Regions from separate parts of the Chitinophaga sp. W2I13 genome, predicted to be linked through region 2. Evidence: riboswitches for the same ligand, from Rfam matches in the RefSeq annotation. Region 2 holds a riboswitch; the other holds the start of a gene.

What was found. A riboswitch is a leader RNA that binds a small molecule or an ion and turns the genes downstream of it on or off. The one in region 2 is predicted to bind S-adenosylmethionine.
Region 1: it holds a riboswitch for S-adenosylmethionine, as region 2 does, so the genes downstream of both, QFZ48_RS04410 (trans-sulfuration enzyme family protein) here and QFZ48_RS29660 (trans-sulfuration enzyme family protein) in region 2, are expected to answer to the same signal.

What each region holds. Positions count from the first base shown of each region.
Region 1 is NZ_JBNPWD010000001.1:1,099,617-1,102,749, forward strand. Features, by position in the region: gene QFZ48_RS04405 (DUF2851 family protein) at 94-1,377, opposite strand; SAM riboswitch class I at 1,505-1,624, shown strand; gene QFZ48_RS04410 (trans-sulfuration enzyme family protein) at 1,810-2,988, shown strand; gene QFZ48_RS04415 (homoserine dehydrogenase) at 3,085-3,133, shown strand, end outside.
Region 2 is NZ_JBNPWD010000001.1:7,248,228-7,251,360, forward strand. Features, by position in the region: gene QFZ48_RS29655 (dicarboxylate/amino acid:cation symporter) at 1-557, shown strand, start outside; gene QFZ48_RS29660 (trans-sulfuration enzyme family protein) at 508-1,686, opposite strand; SAM riboswitch class I at 1,837-1,950, opposite strand; gene QFZ48_RS29665 (NAD-dependent epimerase/dehydratase family protein) at 2,026-2,970, opposite strand; gene QFZ48_RS29670 (YdcF family protein) at 3,022-3,133, opposite strand, start outside.

The sequences.
Region 1 (3,133 bases), 6.1 Mb from region 2:
AAAAATCTAAAAGTAAAAATCAAGCCAATCAGTATAATCAGCGTAATCAGCGCCCAAGACAATTTCCGCATCGCCGAAGGCGAGGCGCCCTCCTCACACCCCCGCGATGATCTTCGCTCCTATGGCGCAATGCAGGCACTTCTTCTCGTCGCAGTAGTGTTGCTTCAGCTGCAACAAGGCTTGCGATTCCATAGCGCTTTCCTGGGTTACGCCCAGCCGGCTCCAGCTGTTGGTGATGTGGTTCTTTTCCGGCGGCAGCTGTTGCAGGAAATGCAATGCTTTTTCCTGGTAATATTTCCCGTTCTTATCCTGTCCGTACAGGAACAGCAATGGCAATACCGTGTTGATCAGGATGCCCTGCACCGCCTGTTTTCCCGGCCGTTGTGTGCGGGCCACGGGTTGCCCGAAGCGGTAGTGCGTATGCCAGTACGCCGACGGCTGTACGAAGAACAGCTGTTCCAGCGCTGTTACGTCGGGGGCTTCCAGTATGCGGGAAAACAGGTGGGGAGATTGCTGCAAAAGCGCCGCAAAAGTCGCCAGCCGCATGGTAGGAAAGGCGGCAGGCCGCATCCGCAGCCAGTTCCATTGGTGAGCGGGCATAGGACTTAGCCGGAACTTGTGTTGCAGGTGCCCGTAAACATCCTGTAACTGCAACGCATATCCGTCTGTTTGGGGCGCTTCCAGCATACCTGCCTGGCCAAACAGCAGGGCCTCCAGCTGAAGCAACAGGTGCCGGTACCGCATCAGCATTTTGTAGGGCAGCGACTGTGCCACCTGCAGGAACGGTAAGGTATTTACGGGCGTGCCATAACTTTGCGCTACCGCCCAGTAACACACCTCTTCCCAGTTGTAGCGATTATGCTGCAGCCAGGCCCGCAGGCTGCCGATCTTACGTTCCCAGCGCTCTGCCAGCAAGCGTTCCTTCCAGCTAAGCCAGATGAGGGGCGGCACCCGCGCAGCATGCGGGGCACAGGGAACAAAAGGCGACAACCGCCGCAGCTCCTCATACCGCTGCAGGAGCAACTTGGGAATATGCTGCTGCAATTCCAGGCAGGGGGCCTCGCCCATTCCTACGGCGGGCATATCGTGTACAAACACCACATGCAGGATAATTCGCCCGTATTGCGGATTATGCTGGTGCCCATGCCGGAACCAGTCGGATGTACGCAGGTGCAGCTCCACCTGGCCTACCCATAAAGTAGCCCCGATCCTGATTTTTGCGGCCGAAAAATCCGGCCCGCCATTGTGGTTGTGACTACCGGGAAACAAGACCTGTACTGATTCTCCGCCGGTAGTGGTTAGATGATCCTGCTTAAATAGCCGGAATGCCCAGATATGCTGGAACAGCTCTTCTGAGAGCAACGGGTTAACAAACATAAGAGATATGGTTGGGTACAAAATAATATCATCCAAAGGTAATAAAACATCGATTAATAAATAAAATTCAGCTCCAATTTGGAAATCTGCTCAAAGTCATATTACCTTTGCGCCAGTTCTTACACATCACTTATCCAGAAAGGCGGAGGGACTTGGCCCTGCGATGCCTTAGCAACCTTTCCTGATTATTATAATCGGGAAAAAGGTGCTAATTCCTGCCCCGGTGCAAATCGGGGAAAGATAAGTTGGCAGAGATAATACTTCACAGAGATATATAACTTTCTAAAGGAGCTCTTCCAACAAACGGGAGAGCTTTTTTTATGCCCCTTCCCCACCCTTTTCATGGATTTGTTGTTGTTTAAGTTGATCTTTAATGATATCGTTGCAGTTGGCAATTGTGCACATTGAACATCATTAAAAATAATTTATAACATGAAAACAGCTACACAACTGATTCATAGCATCCCGGTAGACGAACTGACAGGCGCCATTTCTGTGCCTATCTATCAAACGTCCACCTTTGTGCAGGAATCACCCGGCATCAATAAAGGCTTTGAGTTTTCGCGGGCAAACAATCCCACGAGAAAAGTGCTGGAAGACCTTATCTGCAACCTGGAAGAAGGGTTTGCCGGATTTGCGTTTGCCAGCGGTATGTCGGCCATAGATGCGGTGCTGAAGCTGTTAAAGACCGGCGATGAGATCATGGCCGTGGAAGACACCTACGGTGGCATCTTCCAGATCTTTAATCACATGTTTGAACGCTTTGGCATCAAAGTGAACTTTGTAGATACCAGCAACCTCGATAAAGTACTGGCCGCCATCACGCCCAATACAAGGATCATCTGGCTGGAATCCCCTACCAATCCTACTTTGCGCGTATCTGATATTAAATCTATCAGCAAAATTGCTAAACAACATAACATCCTGCTGGCGGTAGACAATACCTTCAGCACACCATTACTGCAACAGCCGCTGACACTGGGCGCCGACCTCGTTATCCACAGCGCTTCCAAATACCTCGCAGGACACTGTGACGTAATTGCCGGCCTCGTAGTCGTAAACTCAAAAACACTGGCAGACCAGATCCGGTACAACCAGAATATTTCCGGCAGTATCCTCAGCCCGTTTGAAGCATGGCTCACCATACGCGGTATTGAAACATTATACCTGCGCCTGGAAAAACAATGCAGCAACGCCAACGCCATCGCCAATTGGCTGGCCACACACCCCGCTGTGGATAAAGTATTTTATCCCGGACTGGCTACTCATAAAAATCATCACATTGCCCGTAAACAACAAAAAAATTACGGCGCACTGGTAAGCTTTTCCCTGAAAAGCGACAATATCAAAAACGCTATACGTATCGTAAACGCCACCAAATTATTTAAGCTGGCAGAAAGCTTTGGCGGCGTGAAAAGCATGCTGGCCCATCCGGCCACCATGACGCATCGTACCATACCGGAAGAATTCCGGAGAAAAACAGGTCTGCAGGACTCCTGCATCCGTTTATCAGTAGGCATCGAAGATGCTGATGACCTGATCAACGACCTGAAACAGGCGCTGGATAAATTAAACCATCCGGCCGGCAAGCAAATTACTGTTTTACAATAGCCGTCGGCGGTTAGCACACCACTTTCAATGTTCAGAACCTGATCATCTCTGTACAGCGAAAGACTGACCCCTACGGCGGAAAGCTCAAAAAAAAGTATGGAAAACAAGATCATCAATTTAGGCATTTTCGGATTTGGCGTCGTAG
Region 2 (3,133 bases):
GCTTTGGCGTTGTATATTTTATTGTTGGCTTCAGTGCGTACGCATTTGTTGCCGGTGGTATACCGGGTATAAAAATTTTCTGGAAGAACAATATTGTACCCACCCTTACCGCGGTTGGTACCGGCAGCAGTATTGCCACTATTCCGGCTAATCTCCACGCAGTAGAGCGGATGGGCGTTCCACGCGATATCGGCAACGTGGTAGTGCCATTGGGCGCTACCCTGCATAAAGATGGCTCCAGCATTTCTTCCATCATAAAAATGGCCGTGGTGTTTGCCATGTTCGGAAAGGGCTTCGACAGCGTCCCCATCATTTTAATGGCACTAGGCGTTACTGTTATAGCCAGCATCGTGGAAGGCGGTATTCCTAATGGCGGCTACATTGGCGAACTGCTGGTGATGAGCATCTACGGGTTTCCCATAGAAGCACTCCCGCCGCTGATGATTATAGGCACGCTGGTAGATCCGCTGGCTACAATCCTCAATGCGACGGGCGACAATGTTGCTGCTATGCTGACAACACGTTTTCTGCGGGGGCGGGCGCCGGCAGTTTCGTAAACGCCTGCTCCAGGTCGGCCAGCAGATCGGCGGTTTCTTCAAGTCCTACTGATAAACGGATCAGGCTATCGCTTACGCCTGCCGCTCTTCTCTTTTCTGCGGGAATGGATTTATGGGTCATCGCCGCGGGATGACACAATAAGCTTTTGATGCCTCCGAGGCTTTCTGCCAGTTTAAAGTAATGCGTAGCTGTAACAAACGCAGTTGCCGCTTCGGCCCTGTCATCTTTCAAGGTAAAAGATATAATTCCTCCAAACCCTTTACTCTGCTGCTTTGCCAGCTCGTGGCCCGGGTGCGATGGCAATCCCGGGTAAAACACTTTATCTACTGCCGGGTGTTTTTCCAGGTATTCCGCCAGGGCCTGCGCATTAATGCCATGTTGCTTAATACGCAAGTGCAATGTTTCAATACCACGTATCAGCAGGAAGCTGTCGAACGGGGAAAGAATAGCGCCGCAGGCATTCTGATAAAATTTAATCTCCTCTCCCAGTTGTAATGTTTTAGCCACTACCACGCCCGCAATCAGGTCGCTGTGGCCGCCCAGGTACTTGGTAGCACTGTGGATCACCAGGTCGGCGCCCAGCTGCAAGGGCTTTTGCAGCACAGGGGAGGCAAAGGTATTGTCTACACAAAACAAACAGTTATGCGCTTTTGCAATGCGGCCTATAGCCGCAATATCTGAAATCTTCAGCGTTGGATTAGTGGGCGTTTCCAGCCAGATCAGGCGCGTGGCCGGTGTGATGGCGTTGAATACCGCCTGTGTATCGGAGGTATCTACATAGTTTACTTTGATACCAAACTTCTCATATACTTTATTAAACAGCCGGAAAGCGCCGCCGTAAATATCATCTACCGCTACAATTTCATCGCCTGATTTCAGGAGCTTGATTACCGCGTCGATTGCTGCCAGGCCGCTGGCAAAAGCAGATGCAGTAGCGCCGCCTTCCAGTTTCGCAATGATCTTTTCTGCGGTTTCACGGGTAGGATTATTTGACCGCGCATAATCGTATCCTTTATTTACACCGGGTGCTGTTTGCACAAAAGTAGATGTCTGGTAAATAGGAACTGCAATAGCGCCTGTTTGCGGATCTACGGGAATAGAATGGATCAGTTCAGTGATAGTGCTCATCTTTGTTTGATTTTTAGTTTGATGAAAAATTGGTTAAACAGGTCCGTTAAATGAGCATATCAAAAAGGTGGGAGCATAAAAAAAACTCACCTGGGAGCCAGATGAGTTTTCTATTATCGTAAGAATAATATAATGTAAAACTATTGATCTGACTTATCTTTCCTGGTCCGTAAACCGGGATGGATGCAGCACCTTTCACTGTTTGCACAGTGATGGTTGCTAAGGTATCGTCGGGCCATGTCCCTCCTCCTTTCTTGATAAGCTATTTAAAGAACTGGTGCAAAGATAAGACAGAAAAAATAACTTCCAAATTTATTTTCCTACTAAACCGGTAGACTATTATTTATGTGCCAGTGTTAAACGGATTCCTTCTTCATAAGAAGTAGGTTTCACCTTAAAGTGTTGTTCAAACTTTGTAGAGTCGAAGATATAAGGATAGTTACTCTGGTACAGCATTTCCTTCATTTCCCGGATGGTAGTGTCAAACAATCCCGAGAGGGTCAGCATAAAACTGCCCAGCTTCATATATTTAGGTTTCACCCCCATCTGGGTGGCAATTATATTTATATATCCGTTGCCGTCCGGCGCCGGGTTGGCGGTCGGCAGGTGCCATACCTGGTTCCAGGAACTATCGTCCTGTGAAAGAAGGAACAATCCTTTGGCAGCATCCGGCGTAAAGGTATAGCTATGTGTCTGATCGTCTTTTCCAAGCCACATGGCATTGCTGTTCTTCCGGAACTTATCGATGATCAGCAGGTTCAGGAAGCCGGTTTTATCTGCGCCGGGTCCGTAGAAGTCGGCCGCCCTTGCAATGGTAGCCGTAAGGCCACCGGCCTTTACCTCGTTCATTAACTGGGTTGCAATGGCTGCACGGATCGTTCCTTTCTTACTAGAGGGATGATACGGCGTATCTTCTTTCATAGGTCCGTTTACTAACCCGTAAGAATATACGTTGTCGAAGAAAATGAGCTTCGCACCGGCTTCCTTGCAGGCATTAATTACATTGGTCATGATCTTTGGCCATGCATCAGACCATACTTTGATATTATATTGGAGACCGGCTGTAAGAAATACGATGGCACTATCTTTCACGGCGTTCTTTGTTTGAGCGGCATCAGTAATATCGGCCGGCACCAGGTCGGAGATGCCTTCAATGTATTTTGGCGACCGGCTTACGAGGCGTACCCGTTTCTGATGACGCACCAGTTCGGCTGCCAGTTCGTTAGCAATAATACCTCCTGCACCGAGGATTGTATATAAGGGCTGGATAGATGAATCAGACATAATAAGGATGTGTTTATAAAGTAGACGAATAAATGAATGAGATATTTTATTTCAGGGGTCCAATGGATCAAACACATTTACCTGCAGCGACCGCAGATCCGGCAGGAATGATAAAAAGTAAAGGTCGGCCTGTTTGATATCTGCCGCAGGCATATATCCTAAC